3 regions of the Rhodococcus sp. 06-1460-1B genome follow, and region 3 is predicted to be linked to each of the others. Evidence: predicted binding sites of a transcription regulator. Region 3 holds the regulator's gene; each other region holds the start of a gene.

Region 1 (5,920 bases), on a different contig from region 3:
AGTGGACCGGATGGAACCGTGGTGAAGGCGGCGACGCTGAGCGGCAAGTCCAACCTCCTGTTCCGTCGTAACTCGCTCTCGGGTGCGGTCGAGGTCGTGCCTTGGAAGGGCACCGGCGTCGAACTGAACGCTGCGCTGCACGCCAACGACTGAGAGCCTGATCGACTCCAATCGAATTGACGGACAATGTCTTCCAGCCCCGCACCGTGTTCTCGGTGCGGGGCTGGTGTGCGTTCGAGGGGCCTATGCGATGTGGGGGCCTGCTCGGGCGTGGGATTGTCTCGGTTGTCGGTAGGGGTCGACGGTGGCGGGTGGGACGAACCACGGGTGGTTGTCGGTGCCGATGAACACTCCCCAATCGGAGTGGTGGATGAGTCGGTGGTGGAATCCGCACAGGAGGACGAGATTGTTCATGTCGGTGGGTCCGCCGTCGGTCCAGTGCCAGATGTGGTGGCCTTCGGTCCAGGCTGCGGGTTTGCCGCAGCCCGGGAACGCGCAGCCGTGATCGCGGGCCGTCAAGGCGCGTTTCTGTTTGGCGGTGACGGTCCGGGCGGTGCGGGCGAGGTTGAGTGGGTTGCCGTTCTCGTCCATGACGATGGCGGTCAGGACACAATCACACGCCAACTGGCGGGAGGTGTTGCGGGAGAGGGGGCCCATCCAGGGCAGCCACCCGACCGACGTGCCGTCACCGAACAAGTCGCGATACGCGCCGCGATCCGCTGCAGCATCACCTCCACCGCAATCGCCACTGCCGCTGCCGTTTTCGTGGTCCGGTTCGGTTGCTGCGTCGGTGTCGATGGGGTCGCCGGTGTTGATGTCGACCGGATCTGCTGCGTCGGTCTCGGTGTCGGATTCTGTTGCTGCGCGTGAGGTTTCGTCGTCTGTTATGTCCTCGGCACTGTCGCGGAGGTCGGTGAGGTCCTGCAACCGGATGTGCAGGTTGACGTGGGGTTTTTCGCCGCCTTCGGTGGGGCGGTTACTGGAGGCGAGGTATCGGTCGAGGATGTGTCCGAAGGCGTCGGCGCGTCGCCGTGCGGGACTGCGTTCGTCTTGGGTGCCGTCGGCGGCAGGGCGGGGTTCGGTCAACGGTGAAAGCGCGGTGAGCAGCTTTTCTCCGGTGATCGCATCGAAATCCATCTTCGCCACGAGACGTCCGTTGAGGGTTTTCGAGGCGAAGAGTTCGTTGCGGTCGGTGTCTTCCGGTGGTGGCTTGTTGCCGCCGTAGGTGTCTTCGAGTTTGGTGATCGCTTCGCGGATGTTGTCGGTGCGTGCCCCGGGCCCGGTGGCGGCGGTGATCATCGCGGAGCGGGCGATATCGCGACCCTCTTGGGGGAGGTTCTTCGGTGGCGCTTCGGCGAAGGTGAGAATCAGGGCGGCGTGGTCGACGGTCATGCTGCCGGTGTTGACGGCGTCGGCGATGTCGGGGAAGTTCTTCAGTCCGCGGGCGAGGGCCACGATCTTGGTGGCTTTGCTGGGGGTGAGCAGGGTGGTGGAGGTGAGCCACCCTGCGGGTCCGGGGAAGCCGAGCTTCTCTCGGCTCACGCGGGTGTCGATGTCGGCGACGAGGGCGATGCGCCGTGCTTCGAGCAGTTGGATCTTGTGGGAGACCGCAGCGGCGTCGGCGAGGAGTTCGCTTTCGCTCAGTTGCCAGATCTCCGTTGTCATGGAGATAAGTGTATCGAACAGGTGTTCGACGCGCAATGATGGTGCAAACGAAAACTATTGCTGTGCATAAGGATTCGATAATCCGAACCTGTCGGTGGCCCATGGTAAGAGAAATGCCTAGAGCACAACGGTCCCCTGGTGATACAGAATCGTCCACTCCCCTGCCCGTCGCTGCCAGAGCGTCGCTCGCCGCGTAAGTCTGTCGACCTGCAGCAAGGTGTACGTCAGCAAGTACGTGTCCGGGGCAACCTCACGGACCTCGAAATCGCTGGTTTCCCAGTCGACGTCGTGGTCTCCTGACGGGTCCTGTCGATAGCGCTTCCCGAGAACGGCCCACACCTCGTCACGGTCGTATCGGGTACCGGACGCACCGACCTCCCAGAAATCGACATCGGTCAGACGATCGAAATCTTCACGCGTGATGCCGTACTCACGGCGGTGGAAAATGGGTTCACGCCGTTCGAGCTCCGCGAGCACGGATCGCACGTCGACCACCGATCTGCCTGCGGCAGCGTCAGCCGATGGTTCGGAGCGAAGCCAGTGTCTTGACCACGGCGCGCGCGGCCTCGGCACCCTTGGTTTCGAGGTGCGCGGTGAAGAAGGCGTTGTGATCGGCGTGTTCGTGGAAGTGATGTGGAGTCAGGACCACCGAGAACACGGGGACGTCGGTGTCGAGCTGCACCCGCATCAGCCCGTCGATCACCGCCGTTTCGACGAAGTCGTGTCGGTAGATTCCGCCGTCCACGACGAGCGCTGCAGCGACGATCGCCGCATACTTTCCGGTTCTGGCGAGCCGCTGCGCGTGCAGCGGGATCTCGAATGCTCCGGGCACCTCGAAGACGTCGACCGCGGTGTCGGCATGGCCCAACTGCTCGAGTTCGGCGGAGAAACCCACCCGCGCACGATCGACGATGTCCAGGTGCCAGGTGGCATGGACGAAGGCAATGGATCCGGCGAGTGGAGTGGTCATGGATGCGATGCTAGCGGTATCGCTCGTCGAGCAAGTCGAGTGTTACGGCATCGAATTCGCCGGAGAAATACTTCTGCAACACTTCGACGAAAACGGACTGTCCCTTGGTAGCTTCGGCGAAAAGCGTCATGGACGAGTGCAGCTTCAGATTGTCCGGGTAACCGAAGATCTCGTCGACCGTGCTGCCCTCGACCGCAAGAGTGAGCTGCGCGGCTTTCTTCAGGCGTGGCCCGAGAACTTCGTGGGACAGGTACAGCTCGGCCTCGGTCAGGTCTGCGATGCCGAAGTGCTGAGCGGTGGCACTACGGCCCAGGCCGGCCAACTGCGGAAACACGAACCACATCCAGTGCGTCTGCTTCCGACCTGCCTTCAACTCCTTGACCACGACGTTCCAGACGGGATCCTGGGCGTCGACGAAGCGTTGCAGGTCGTATTCGGTCATACCGACAACTTAGCGACACAGGAGTGGAGCCTGCGGAATGACCCGGTCAGGTAAATCCGCGGAGCAGGGTGTCGACCGTGGCGTCGAGCAGGTCATCGGCAGGCATGCCGTCGAGGAGGTCGCCGGCGGCGAGCACGGCGAGTCCGTGGACGCTCGCGAACGCGACGCGGGCGAGGACGGCAGGCGATGCTTCGGTGATGACTCCCGCGTCCATCGCAGCGCGCAACAAGGATTCCGTCGCCGCCATGCTTTCGTGCGCAACCTCTTTGAGTTGTTCGCTGGCCTCGGGGTGATGCTTGGTGCTGTACATGACGTCCAAGAGCTGCGGGTGTTCGACGGCAAAACCCAGGTAGGCGCGGGCGACACCACGAAACTTGGCCAGCAGCTCTCCCGGACCGGTGGCCGCGTCGACCATTCGCCGATTCATTTCCTGAAAGCCGTGCAGCGCCAACGCATCCAGCAGTGCTTGCTTGTCGCGGAAGTGGCGCGCAGGGGCTGCGTGACTGACACCCACGTCTCGGGCCAATTGCCGCAGCGACAGCGCATCTACACCGTCGCGGGCGATGCTCCGCTCGGCCTCCTCCAGGAGCACCGCGCGCAGATCACCGTGGTGGTAGCGCTCCGTTGCCATGGACTCACCCTAGGCGATGTTGGCGTTGACAACAATGCTGACAGTGCCTACATTTGCTCGCATGACATCCACTGCACTCATCACCGGGGCGAGCTCCGGCCTCGGCGAGGAATTCGCACATCGCTTTGCCGCACGCGGCGAGAACGTCGTCCTCGTGGCACGACGGGCGGACCGACTCGAGACGCTTGCCCGCCGCATCGAAGCAGACCATGGCGTCACCGCGACCGCCGTCGCCATGGACCTGGGCGTACCGGGCATCGGCGAGTCACTACGAAAGACCCTGGCCGACAAAGGGATCATACCCACGACGCTGGTCAACAATGCAGGATTCGGGACCCACGGGCGCTTTCGCGACGAGGATCCGGCGCGGGTGGCGTCGGAAATCGCACTGAACGTCAGCGCGCTGGTGGATCTGACACATGCGTTTCTGCCGAATCTGACCGGCGCGTTGATCAACATCGCGAGTACCGCTGCGTACCAGCCCACTCCGAACATGGCGGTATACGGGGCGACGAAGGCGTTCGTACTGAACTTCACCGAGGCGCTCGCCTACGAGTACCGCACGTCACCGCTGAAGATCCTCGCTCTCTCCCCCGGCCCGACGCGCACCGAGTTCTTCGACGTCGTCGGATCCGAGGATGCCGCAGTGGGCAACTTCCAGACCTCCGAGCAGGTGGTCTCGACGGCTATGCGCGCCTTGGATTCTCGCCGTACCCCTGCCAGCGTCGTGTCCGGCCTTTCCAACAAGATCAGCGCCGGCAGTGTGCGTCTCGCGCCACGATCGTTGGCCGCGATAATCAGCGGTCGCCTACTGAAGGCCTGACCCCTAACCCCGCATTCGACGCGAATCGATCACTCCCGTGTCGAATCCGGCCAAGTGCAGCCCGCCGTGGAAGCGGGCGTGTTCGATCTTGAGGCACCGGTCCATGACGACGTTCAATCCGGCTGCCTCGGCGTCGTGGGCCACCTGCTCGTGCCACAACCCGAGCTGCAACCAGATCGTCTTCGCCTGCGCAGCAATGGTTTCGCCCAACACCTCCGGGAGATCGTCGTACTTGCGAAAGACGTCGACCAGGTCCGGACTCTTCGGTAGATCCGCGAGAGTCGGATAGACGGTCGTTCCTTCGATGTCCGAGACCGTCGGATTGACGAGAAATATTTCGTAGTTGCTTGTCGAGGACAGATACCGATTGACGAAATAGCTTGCTCGCGAAGGGTTCTTGGACGCACCGACGATCGCGACGGTTTTCGTCTCACGCAAGATCCGCTGACGGTCCTGAGCGGAGGGTCCCTGCCAGGTTCGTTCGCTCATGACCGCGCCTTCCCGGTTGCCAGCGTCAAGGCCTGATCGAGATCCCACAGCAGGTCCTCGCCGTCTTCCAGGCCGACACTGATCCGAATGAGTTCGGGCCCCACCCCCGCGCCGGCCAGTTGATCATCGCTGAGCTGTCGGTGGGTGGTGCTGGCCGGATGGATGACCAGGGTACGTACGTCGCCGATGTTCGCGACGTGACTGGCCACCTGGACGCTCTCGACGAACGTTCGGCCGGCATCCCGACCACCTTCGATGCCGAATGCGAACACCGCACCCGGACCCGAGGGCAGATATTTCGCGGCGCGATCGTAGTGCGAATGACTCTGCAATCCAGCCCATCTCACGTACTCGATGCGTGGGTCAGCCTCGAGCCACTCGGCGACGACGCGCGCATTGGCCACGTGCGCGTCCATGCGCTGCGGCAACGTCTCGACGCCCTGGATCAGCGTGAAGGCAGAGTGCGGAGCCAGTGCTGCACCGATGTCGCGCAGTTGCTCACTGCGCAGTTTGGTGAGAAATCCGTACTCCCCGAAGTTGCCCCACCACGACAGGCCCCCGTACGAGGCCACCGGCTCGGTCATCTGCGGGAACTTGCCTCGGCCCCAATCGAATCGACCGGACTCCACCACGACGCCGCCGAGCGTGGAGCCGTGACCGCCGAGAAACTTCGTTGCCGAGTGGACGACGATGTCGGCTCCGAACTCGATCGGCCGGCTCAACCACGGTGTCGCCATAGTCGCGTCGACCACCAGCGGGATCCCATGATCGTGCGCGACCGCGGCGAGACCCTCGAGATCGGCGATTTCACCGGAGGGGTTTCCGATGACCTCCGCGTAGATCAACTTGGTCGAATCTGTTACCGCCGCCGCATAATCGGCCGGGTCCGTGCCGGGAACG
Region 2 (5,920 bases), on a different contig from region 3:
ATCGCACCGCGCCGTCGCTGGGGCGCGCTCGATCGAGCACGCCGCACGACAGGGGCTACGGAAGGCTGGCCGTATCGAAGAGCCGTGAAACGACAGCAGCACCTCACCCGAGGGTGAGGTGCTGCTGTCGAATCGGTGAAGTTGTGGTGGGTGACCGTCAGGCCCAGGGAGATCCGGACGGCGGAGTCATATCACTCCTGATCGAACCGCTTACGAAAACGGTCTTCCATTCGAGAGGTGAAGCTGCCGCCCTTGCGGCCACCGCTCGATTTCGGCTGAGCACTACGACCTTGCGTGCCGGCTCGGTCGCTTGCGCTACCTTCTTCGCCGGTCGCGGCAGCTCCCTTCTTGGAGCCGCCGAACAAGAACAGTGCCCCGGCACCGAACATGAAGAGAAAGCCGATGAGGCTGACGACGAGAAAACCCAGACTGTTCGTCGACAGTGCTACACCGGCGACGAGCAACACGAGTCCCACGACGAACAACGCGGCAGCCTGAAAACGCCTCTTGCTCGACGCCGCGCGAACGCGACCGCCCCTCACATGGGACGCGAATTTGGGATCCTCGGCGTAGAGAGCGCTCTCGATTTGATCGAGCATGCGCTGCTCGTGCTCGGAGAGTGGCACGGTACCTCCCCCTGCACAGATAATGAGAGTCGTTTCGGTTCAGAAGCGACGGGAAGCTGACCTTGGCGGCTACCTACTGACGATGATACGAGCTGAATCGGCCGCTTACCACCTACTCGCACTATGTGTTCCTGAGAAACGACCAAGTTTTCGAGACGGACGTCTCGGAAACACTTGTCGAACACCGTGTGACGTGGCTGTTCACGTCCGTCCGGACTCGAGGAACCGACTCGGCGGGCTATGCGGACAGCGGTGCCGCCATCGGATCGACAGGCTGGAACCTCGACTGACCGCCCAACCGGTCCTCGACCGCGTTCAGAAAACGACTGACGTGTCGATAGAAGTCGTCTGCGTCGACGTCTCCGACAGCGGACGAGGCACCCGCCTCGACTGCCGCGCGGGTTGCGGAGAAGGACGAGAAGTACTCGGACCAGATCGCCAGATCCGGCGCAGCCTTCGCCATCAGAACCCAGGCGTTGCGCGAACGTGGCCGCGAGCCGATCGAATTGGGCAGCGATGCCAGGACTGCGGCAGCACCCTTGAGTGCGGCGACGTAGCTTCCGAGGAAGCGGTCCCCCGCATCGCGCTCACCGATGGATTCGGACAGCAACGCATCGGCTCGACCGAGCAGGACCTGCGCATGACGCGACACCGGCGACCGCACGCCGACATCGAATGTCTTCGTCATCGTCATACTCGAACACCTCCAGTTCGAATCTCCGGGCGCGCTACCGACACGCCTGGAACCGTGATGAAGCCTTACAGTCGAACTCCGGAAGAATCCGCCTCGTTCGTCGAGGTGATCCACCGGCGCACTCGGCCCCGATCATCGAACACCCGTTCGACACATTCAATATAGCTGTGCCCACCGACAAGTTGCCGAAGAAAGGGTGAGAACCGTCGTCACCGATGCGCAGACAACCCCCTACGTGGTCGATCTGACGCCCCAGGAATTCCGTCGGCGCTTGTTCGACGCTCTGGCGATCTACGTCGAGGCCATGGAATATCCCCGCGGAACCGAGCACAGCCGCGCACCGATGTGGACGGAGCATCTGCACCGGCCGGGCTGGCGAGCGGTGGGAGCCATGGTGCCCAATCCCGACAAGACGCAGCCGGACACGCTGGTCGCCGTTGCGTACGGGTATCACGGCGCGCACCATCAGTGGTGGCATCAGCAGGTCCGCGACGGATTGCGCCGCGCAGGACACTCGACACAGCACGTCGACGCCACCCTCGGCGACTACTTCGAATTGACCGAATTGCACGTACTACCGAGCGCGCAAGGACACGGACTCGGCGGGCGTCTCTGTCGCAGGCTGCTCGACGGTGTCCGAGCGCACTCTGTGATGTTGTCCACACCCGAGGTCGCGCAGGAGGACAACCGCGCCTGGCGGTTGTATCGACGGCTCGGCTTCGAGGACGTACTGCGGCACTTCACGTTCGCCGGCGACCGGCGCCCCTTCGCGGTGCTGGGCCGCCGGTTGCCGCTCGACGGGCCCGTAGCCTGAAGGTGTGATCGATGCTGTGGTGGTGGGCTCCGGCCACAATGCCCTGACTTCTGCCTGCTACCTGACCGATGCCGGAATGTCGGTGGAGATCGTCGAACGCGACACCGTCGCGGGCGGTGCGGTGTCGACGGTGGAGCGCTTCCCCGGCCATCGAGTCGACCGGGGCTCCTCCGCGCACATCATGATCAGGCACACCGGGATCGTCGAAGAGCTCGGACTCGAGGAGTTCGGGCTGCGCTACATCGACTGCGATCCGTGGGCATTCGCCCCGGGCGACGTCGACACCGCCGAACGCGCCATCGTCTTCCATCGCAGCCTCGATCGAACGTGCGAGTCCATCGCTGCCGCCTGCGGGCCCGCCGATGCGCGCGCCTACCGTTCCTTCGTCTCGGTGTGGGGCCCGCGCAGCGAACGCACCATGCGCGCATTCGGTGGGCCGCCCACCGGGTCCAAACTGCTCCGATCCTTCTGGGGACTCGGTGCGCCCGACGGCGGCAGCTCGCTCTCGCGCGAGTTTCTCGCCACCGGCGATTCCCTGCTGGACGAAATGTTCACGAGCGAGCGACTCAAAGCTGCGCTGGCATGGTTCGGAGCGCAGTCCGGCCCGCCGATGTCCGAGCCCGGCACCGCCCCGATGGTCGGCTTCGCGGCTCTGATGCACACGCTCCCACCGGGCCGCGCCGTCGGCGGTAGCGGCGCACTGACCGAGGCGATGATCGCCCGGCTGCACCGGGACGGGGCAGCGCTGACGCTCGGCGATGCCGCCGTATCGCTGACGCGTCGCGCGCACGGCTGGACGACGAGGACCGCGTCGGGACGGGAGATCGACAGCACGATCGTCGTGGCCGGATGTCATATCCTGACCACGCTCGACCTGCTGGCGGAGGGCGGACACGACGCGGCACAGCTGGCCCGATGGCGCTCCACCATTCGGGTGGGTCCGGGGATCGGTACCGCGGTTCGGTTGGCCACCGACGCGCTGCCGCAGTACCCGAGCGCCGACTGCATCGAGGACGGTACCCACGGTCTCGCGCTGCTCGTCCGCGACCGCGCGCAATTGCGGTTGGCTCACGGGCACGCCCTCGCCGGGGAGCTGCCGCCGACACCCGCTGTTCTCGGCATGTCGTTCAGCGCCCTCGATCCGACGATCGCGCCGCCGGGTCAGCATCAGATCTCCCTGTGGTCGCAGTGGCATCCGCACACTCTCGCCGATGGCCGCCGGTGGCGCTCGAACGTGCCGGGGCAGCGTTCTTTGGCCGAGGTCGAGGGTGATCGAATCGTCGCCGAGCTCGATCGCTACGCCCCGGGATTCGCCGCGTCGGTCCTCGATCGGTACGTACAGTCGCCGCCGGACATCGAGCAGGAACTCGGACTGATCGGAGGCAACATCATGCACCTGGACATGTCACTGGACCAGATGATGATGTGGCGTCCTCATCCCCAGCTGGCCGGCCACCGCGTTCCCGGAGCAGACGGTCTCTATCTCACCGGCGCGTCGACTCACCCGGGAGGCGGCGTCACAGCGGCCAGCGGCCGTTCGGCGGCGAGAATCGCACTCGCGGACGCACGCGCGGGGCGTCGTCGCGCATTCTTCAGCAGGAGACGAGCATGAAGATTGCCCCGACGGTCTTCGCGATCGGTGCCGTCGCCGCCCAGATCTGCTACCCGCTCGTATCGGGTTCGACGCGGGACGCGGTGACCATCGCGGTGGTCGCGCTACTCGCGCTGGCGTCGATCGCGCACGCCGTGCTGTACCGCGGAAAGCCGTGGGCGGCGGCTCTCGTGATCCTGACTGCAGGAACGGGATTCGTGTCCGAACTCGTCGGCACGGCCACCGGGTTTCCCTTCGGCGAGTACTTCTACGCGCAGAATCGACTCGGACCCAGCCTGTTCGAGGTCCCCGTGGTGGTTCCACTCGCCTGGACGGCGGGGTTCTATCCGATCTGGTGCGCGGTCACGTTCATCGTCGGCCATCTCGGTGCGACACGGCTCCGAGCGTCTGCATTCCGAATCGCCGCAGTCGCCGTCGGAATGGTGGGCTGGGACCTGTATCTCGATCCTCAGATGGTCACCGACGGCCAGTGGACCTGGACGTCCGGTGCCGTCGGACTGCCGGGTGTGTCGTCGATCCCGTTGACCAACTACGCGGGTTGGCTGTTGGTGGCGACATTGATGGCCGCAGTCATGGAAGCGGTGAACCGCGTGGTGGCCCCGCGCGCGTCCGACGACGTCGTTCCCCTCGGGCTGTTCCTGTGGACGTGGCTGGGTTCGGCGCTCGCGCACGCGGTGTTCCTCGACGGCCCCGAACTACGATTCTCGGCCGTCTACGGATTCGTCGTCATGGGTAGTGTCGGAATCCCGTTGCTGTGGATCGCACGTCGTCGCGGATCTCTACGTAGCCGACACGCACCGATGGCAACCCCTGCCGACTGACACCGACGCGACGCCCTGGCACGATGTCGCTGTGCAGTCGACATCACGAACATCCGCTCGTACCCGCCGACGCCGAGTTCTCTCGGTGCTCGCCCTGACGCTGCTGGTCGCGCCGATGCTGGCCGGCTGCTTGCGGGTCCAGGTCACGATGGGTGTGTCGGCCAACGACCGGGTGGCGGGTCAGATCGTCGCGGCGACGGTCCCCACCTCCGACACCGACACCGGCCCCGAACTCGTGGTGCCCTCCTCGATCGAGGACAAGGTCCGCGTCGAGCCGTACAACCAGGACGGGTACGTCGGGTCGCAGGCCATCTTCGACGACCTCTCGTTCGGTGATGTTCAGACACTCGGTTCGATCTTCCAGAACGCGGCCGGATCGTTTCAGCTGACCCTGCAGCGTTCGGGCGACACCGTGACGCTCGCCGGTAACGCCGACCTGTCGTCGGTACCGGTCCAGGGGTCCGACGTGCAGTTCACTATTGCATTTCCCGCCCGTATCGGGACCACCAACGGCACTCGCGAGAGCGACAACTCGATCTCGTGGAAGCTGCCGGCAGGCGAAGTCACCTCGGTGCGTGCCGAGGTCAACTACCCGGACCCCAACACTCGTAGCTTCGCCGGCTGGGCGGGCATCGTGGGCGGCGTGACCGTCGGAGTGGCCGCTATCGTCGGTGCCATGGCCTGGGTGTCGCGGAACCCACCGTTGGGCAACCGTCGTAAGCGCGCTGCCGAGACGGGCGAGTCGAACGACCGAACGTCGGTGTGATCGCCCCCATCTCGTCCCGCACGACAGATCTCGCCGAATGACGGTCCTGACCCGGGCGACTCGGGCGACTGCCGTTCTCGCCTCCACCTCCGCTGCCGTCGCGGTGTTCAATGCGCTGTTCGTGCCGGGTTTGCGTCGACCGAGCCGTGACGTCACCGAACGGGTCGCAGTGTGCATCCCCGCGCGCAACGAAGTCGACACGCTGCCTGCGTTGATCGGCGATCTCACGCGTCAACGATTCTGCACCGACCTGCAGGTCGTCGTCCTCGACGACGATTCGACCGACGGAACGGCAGCCGCTGCCGTCACCGCGGCGAACGGCGATCCGCGATTCCGCGTCGTGACCTCCCACGCGTCGCCGCCGCCCGGATGGACGGGTAAAGCCGCCGCGTGCGCCGAACTGGCCGACTCGGTCGACGTGGATACGACGATCGTCATGTTCGTCGACGCGGATGTCCGGCTCGAACCCGAGGCCCTCGCCGCCGCGGCGAGGAGGTTGCGCCGCCGCGGCGACGCTCTGATGTGCCCCTGGCCCGAGCAGGTGGCGGGTGGTCTCGCCGAACGCCTCGTTCAACCGCTGCTCGCGT
Region 3 (5,920 bases):
AGATGACCGCGCTCGGATTGGGCAAGATCGACGCGTTTCCCTTCGTCGAGCCGCCGGATCCACGCAGCATCCGCGACGGTATCGGCTTGCTGGAAGAACTCGGAGCACTGAAGCCGGCCACGAAGGACGGCACTGCCGAGCTCACCCCGATCGGCCGCGAACTGTCCGCCCTTCCTGTCGATCCACGAATGGCACGAATGTTGGTCGAGGCCAACGGCAACGGATCGCTTCGTGACGCGCTGGTGGTGGTGGCGGCGTTGTCGATTCAGGACGTGCGGGAGCGTCCCGCCGAGCACCAACAGGCTGCAGACGAGAAGCATGCCCGTTTCGCCGTCGAGAATTCGGACTTCCTGGCGTACGTGCAGCTGTGGAAGTACCTGCGGCAGCAGCGAGACGAGCTGTCTTCCAATCAGTTCCGACGCATGTGCCGCACCGAGTTCCTGCACTACCTGCGGATCCGCGAATGGCAGGACCTGCACGGACAACTCCGCCAGATCACTCGCGGCCTCGGATGGACGGTGCCCGACGCAGAGTCGAGCGAGAACGCACTGCATCAGTCCCTGCTGTCGGGCCTGCTCTCGCACGTCGGCCTCAGAGAGGGCGACAAGCGTGATTTTCTGGGTGCCCGCGGAGCACATTTCGCGATCTTCCCCGGGTCAGGTCTGTTCAAGAAGCCACCGCGCTGGGTCATGGCTGCAGAACTGGTCGAGACCGGACGATTGTGGGGCCGGATGGCCGCCCGCATCGAACCGGAATGGGCCGAACGGTTGGCACCGCATCTGGTGAAGCGCACGTATTCCGAACCACACTGGTCGATCAAACGGGAATCGGCGCTGGCCTACGAACGGGTGACGTTGTACGGCATTCCGTTGGTGACGCAGCGCCCGGTCAACTATCACCGCATCGATCCCGAGGCGTCTCGCGAGCTCTTCATCAGGCATGCACTGGTTCAGGGCGAATGGAAGACCCAGCACGGGTTCTTTCACAAGAACAGGGCTCTGCTCGACGACGTCGGCGAGCTCGAACATCGTGCTCGCCGACGGGACATCGTCGTCGACGACGACGCACTGTTCGATTTCTACGACGCTCGCATCGCCCCGGAAGCCGTGTCTGCGCGACACTTCGACACCTGGTGGAAGAAGGCCCGCCGGCAAGATCCGTCCCTGCTCGACTTCACTACGGACACCGTCGTCAACTCGGACGCCGCGTCGGTACTGACGGGTGCGTATCCGGACGCGTGGCGACAGGGTGACATTCAATTCCCACTGACGTATCAATTCGAGCCCGGCACGGCCGCTGATGGCGTCACCGCGCGGATTCCCATCGCACTGCTCGCTCAGGTACAGCCGGTCGGCTTCGACTGGCTGGTGCCCGGGATGCGCGCCGAGCTCGTCACCGCCTTGATCAAGACTCTACCGAAGGCATTGCGACGCAACGTGGTTCCGGCTCCGGACTTCGCTGCGGCAGCGTTGGCAGTGATGAAACCGCGGGCCGAAACACTCGTGACGGCTCTGGCCCGAGAACTCTCACGGGCCGCACAGTGCCACATCACCGCGAAGGACTTCGACACTGCGGCGCTACCCGATCACCTGCGAATGACGTTCGCCGCGGTCGACCCGTCCGGGACCGTGCTCGGCAGCAACAAGGATCTGACTGCGCTGCGCGCCGGTCTGGCCGGTGAGGTCGGCCGACAGGTCGCACGTGCGGTCGGCGACGCGGAGCGCGCCCCGACGCTGGCGTGGACCTCGGGCACGTTGGGCCGCTTGGAACCCACGGTCACCCGAGACGTGGGCGGGCAGAAGGTCACCGGGTACCCGGCGTTGGTACCCGAGGGTTCGGGCGTGGCGGTGCGAGTGCTCAGTACCCCCGCCCAGCAACGAGCAGCCATGCGCGCGGGCACCCGCACTCTGCTGCTCGCTACGGCACCGAAGGGAACGAAGGCGCTGTTGGCCGGGCTGCCGACCGCCGAACGTCTTGCGCTCGGCCAGAACCCGTACGGCGGCGTCGATGCGCTGCTCGAGGAATGCCGTGCGCTCGCTGTGGAAGAAGCGATGGACGCGCACGGCGGACCGGTTCGCGATCCGGCCGAGTTCGACAAGCTCAGGGCACTGGTGGACGCGGAGGTTCCGCGGCGTACTGCTGCTGTTCTCGCACTGGTTCGACCGGTCCTGACGGCCGCGTTGGCTCTGTCGGCCCAGTTGCAGACCGCATCGGGTGAGCCGGCCGACGATGTCCGAGAACAGCTCGACGGCTTGATCTTTCGCGGTTTCGTCACCGAATTCGGTTCTCGACGGTTGGCAGATCTGCCACGCTATCTCGCTGCGGCGACGAAGCGGCTGTCCACTCTGCCGAGCAGCGCGGGCCGCGACGCTGCGGCGATGGACGTTCTCGACCGGGTGTACGGCTCGTACGGGCGGCTGTTGGATTCGGTTCCGGAGAGCAGGAAGAACAGCCCGGGTGTGCAGGAGCTGTTCTGGATGATCGAGGAGCTGCGGGTGGGGCTGTTCGCGCAGGGAATTCGTACCGCGTATCCGGTATCGGAGAAGCGCATCGAGAAGGCGATCGCCGATCAGTCTCGCTGATCGGCCCGCGGTTCACTCGACGTCGGCGGACTCTCGATGTTTGCGGAGTTCGTGAATTTCCTTCTCGAAGTCCTCTGCCGAACTGAACGAGCGGTAGACCGATGCGAAACGGAGGTAGGCCACTTCGTCGAGATCGCGTAGCGGTCCGAGAATGGCCAGGCCCACTTCGTTGCTGGGAATCTCGGCCGAACCGGCCGCGCGAATATTGTCTTCGACTTGCTGAGCCAGCAGGTTCAGCGCGTCGTTGTCGACGTCTCTGCCCTGGCAGGCGCGACGAACTCCTTTGACGACCTTCTCCCGACTGAACGGCTCGGTCACACCACTGCGTTTCACGACGGCGAGCACGGCAGCCTCCACGGTGGTGAAGCGTCGACCGCACTCGGGGCAGGACCGGCGTCGCCGTATTGCCTGACCCTCGTCCATTTCACGCGAATCCACCACGCGTGAGTCGGGGTGCCTGCAGAACGGGCAATGCATGAGGGAGCCTCCGTCGTAGCCGATACTCCGACGACGAACGTGCGCGTCGGGGCAGTCTTCGAGGATACTCAGCCACGCTGGGCACCATGGTGCCGGTGGTCATCTGCTGGGTGCGTACTCGACGAGCGCTCCGTCGTGAACCATGACCGCGCCGGCGGGCTGAGTGGACGCGTCGGGTGTGGTCGCGCTCAGATTCGCGATGCCGATCAGACCGCCGGCCACGACGACCACAGCCAACATCCACAGAACGAGAGAGCGTGGGCGCACGGTCTGGCTCGCGAAATGGGCCGAGGTGTCGTCGAAGTCTCGATCCGCCATCTCACGATCGGTGACGTCGGTCCAGGACTCGTCCACGACAGGCAAGCACGGGCCGTTCTGCGTCCGACGCGCGTGGTTCTGCAACACGGGCCGCGAGCGCCGACGACGCTCGACGACACCGGATCGCGAACGCATACCGGCAGTGGTGGGACGATCGGTGGTGATGGTCATCGGAACCTCGTCTTCGCTCGTTGGATCGATTGTTCGATCAGGCGTTCGATGGACGCTTGTTCGAAGTTCTATCACGCGCCTCCGACAAAGTCTGTAGAAAACGCGACACGAGTCGAACAGATGTTTGATTCAACAGCTGATACACGCTAGATTCGTGTCAGAAACCACACGCCATACGAGTCGACATCATCAACTCCAGTCCGCGTGGATCGATACCGCGTAGACCGAATCCAGCCGCATCAGCAGGAGGCCGACAGCATGAAGGACGAGACCTCGACGAGGTCCATCACCGGTTCCAGTACGACGGGTTCCACGAAAGCTGGTTCCACGCGAGCCGGATCCTCGACGGTCGGCAAGGCTGCAGCCGGAAAGCCGGCTGCCGAGCCGACCCCGAAGGCCATGGAGGTGGGCACCGACATCAGTGCAGGGCTCACCGAGCGCCAACGGAAGGTGTTGGAGGTCATCCGGGCCTCGGTCACCGAGCGCGGATACCCACCCAGCATTCGAGAGATCGGCGATGCCGTGGGCCTGACGTCGACGTCGTCCGTCGCACATCAGCTTCGCACCCTCGAACGCAAGGGGTTCCTGCGGCGCGACGCCAACCGCCCTCGCGCTGTGGACGTCCGCGGACTGGACGAGGTGCAGGCCGACCAGGCCGCGGCGGCGGTGGACGGTTCGGCAGCGTCCGACGAGCAGGATCGGTTGCCGACGCCGACGTTCGTGCCGGTTCTCGGACGGATCGCCGCGGGTGGACCGATTCTGGCGGAGGAAGCCGTCGAGGACGTGTTCCCACTCCCCCGCGAGTTGGTCGGTCAGGGATCGTTGTTCTTGCTCAAGGTCGTCGGCGAGTCCATGATCGACGCGGCGATCTGTGACGGCGACTGGGTGGTGGTGCGTCAACAGTCCGTGGCCGACAACGGCGACATCGTCGCGGCGATGATCGAGGGTGAGGCCACGGTCAAGACGTTCAAGCGTTCCAAGGGTGAGGTATGGCTCATGCCGCACAACCCACTGTTCGAGCCGATCCCGGGCAACAATGCCGCCATTCTCGGCAAGGTCGTCACCGTGATGCGCAAGCTCTGAACTCTGTTCGGACACAACGAAGAAGGGCCGCAGCACAGATGCTGCGGCCCTTCTCTTCGGTCCTGAACGATGGAAAGAATCAGAGATTCAGTCCGCGACCGATGATCTCCTTCATGATCTCCGTGGTGCCGCCGTAGATGGTCTGTACCCGAGAATCCATGTACGCCTTGGCAATCGGGTACTCCTTCATGTAGCCGTACCCACCGTGCAGCTGAAGGCACCGGTCGATGAGCTTGACCTGGTTCTCGGTGGTCCACCACTTGGCCATGGCAGCTTCCTGCACGGTCAACTTGCCGTCGTTGAGCAGTTCGATGAATTTGTCGACCATGATGCGGGTGGCGGTGGTTTCGGTAGCGAGTTCCGCCAACACGAATCGCGTGTTCTGGAACTTTCCGATCGACTTACCGAATGCCTTGCGGTCACGGCAGTACTGAATGGTCATCTCCAGTGCCGATTCCATGGCCGCAGCGGCGACGACGGCAATCGAGAGCCGCTCCTGAGGCAAGTTCTGCATCAGGTAGATGAAGCCCATACCTTCTTCGCCGAGCAGGTTGGCGGCAGGAACCCGAACGTCGGTGAAGCTGAGTTCCGCAGTGTCCTGGGCCTTCATGCCGATCTTGTCGAGGTTGCGACCACGCTCGAATCCGGGCATGTCGCGCTCTACGACCAACAGGCTGAAGCCCTGGGCACCTTTCTCGGGGTCGGTGCACGCTACGACGATGATCAGATCGGCATTGATGCCGTTGGTGATGAACGTCTTCGAGCCGTTCAGTACCCAGTCGTCGCCGTCCCGAACGGCCTTGGTCTTGATGCCCTGCAGGTCGCTACCGGTACCCGGCTCGGTCATGGCGATCGCGGTGATCAGCTCACCGGAGCAGAATCCGGGCAGCCACCGCTGCTTCTGCTCGTCGTTGGCCAACTCGATGAAGTACGGCGCGACGACGTCGTTGTGCAGGGTGAAGCCGATGCCGCTGTAGCCGCCGCGGGTGGTTTCCTCGGTGACGATGGCGTTGTAGCGGAAGTCCTTGACGCCGCCGCCGCCGAACTCCTCCGGTGCGGCAGTCCCGAGGAAGCCCTGCTTGCCGGCCTCTACCCAGACGCCGCGGTCGACGATGTTCTGCTCTTCCCACTTCGCGTGATTGGGGGCTACGTGCTGTTCGAGAAACTTCCGGTACGACTCCCGGAACAGCTCGTGCTCGGGCTCGAAAAGTGTGCGTTCCACGCGGGTCTCCTTGTTCGGTGCGCACCGTCGTCGACCGCGAGAAAGGGGTGTCACAGCGCGGTCGTCG

Evidence for each region. The regulator LexA, encoded in region 3, represses DNA repair genes until DNA is damaged. The targets are predictions, from matches to a motif close to CGAACANNTGTTCG.
Region 1: a site for LexA is predicted at 1,680-1,693, ahead of CH268_RS22665 (HNH endonuclease signature motif containing protein). Genes of this name have one in related genera too.
Region 2: a site for LexA is predicted at 1,457-1,470, ahead of CH268_RS15645 (SAV_6107 family HEPN domain-containing protein). Genes of this name have one in related genera too.

What each region holds. Positions count from the first base shown of each region.
Region 1 is NZ_NOYS01000039.1:13,181-19,100, forward strand. Features, by position in the region: gene dapD (2,3,4,5-tetrahydropyridine-2,6-dicarboxylate N-succinyltransferase) at 1-153, shown strand, start outside; gene CH268_RS22665 (HNH endonuclease signature motif containing protein) at 244-1,665, opposite strand; gene CH268_RS22670 (nuclear transport factor 2 family protein) at 1,783-2,151, opposite strand; gene CH268_RS22675 (6,7-dimethyl-8-ribityllumazine synthase) at 2,180-2,635, opposite strand; gene CH268_RS22680 (DUF1810 domain-containing protein) at 2,646-3,077, opposite strand; gene CH268_RS22685 (TetR/AcrR family transcriptional regulator) at 3,124-3,708, opposite strand; gene CH268_RS22690 (SDR family NAD(P)-dependent oxidoreductase) at 3,770-4,531, shown strand; gene CH268_RS22695 (CoA-binding protein) at 4,535-5,020, opposite strand; gene CH268_RS22700 (O-acetylhomoserine aminocarboxypropyltransferase/cysteine synthase family protein) at 5,017-5,920, opposite strand, start outside.
Region 2 is NZ_NOYS01000029.1:109-6,028, forward strand. Features, by position in the region: partial or broken gene CH268_RS28090 (hypothetical protein) at 1-88, shown strand, start outside; gene CH268_RS15640 (DUF3040 domain-containing protein) at 192-626, opposite strand; gene CH268_RS15645 (SAV_6107 family HEPN domain-containing protein) at 865-1,314, opposite strand; gene CH268_RS15650 (GNAT family N-acetyltransferase) at 1,517-2,134, shown strand; gene CH268_RS15655 (phytoene desaturase family protein) at 2,139-3,746, shown strand; gene CH268_RS15660 (carotenoid biosynthesis protein) at 3,743-4,567, shown strand; gene CH268_RS15665 (LppM family (lipo)protein) at 4,599-5,333, shown strand; gene CH268_RS15670 (glycosyltransferase) at 5,371-5,920, shown strand, end outside.
Region 3 is NZ_NOYS01000018.1:13,456-19,375, forward strand. Features, by position in the region: gene hrpA (ATP-dependent RNA helicase HrpA) at 1-2,582, shown strand, start outside; gene nrdR (transcriptional regulator NrdR) at 2,595-3,059, opposite strand; gene CH268_RS06100 (hypothetical protein) at 3,159-3,548, opposite strand; gene lexA (transcriptional repressor LexA) at 3,948-4,631, shown strand; gene CH268_RS06110 (acyl-CoA dehydrogenase family protein) at 4,711-5,853, opposite strand.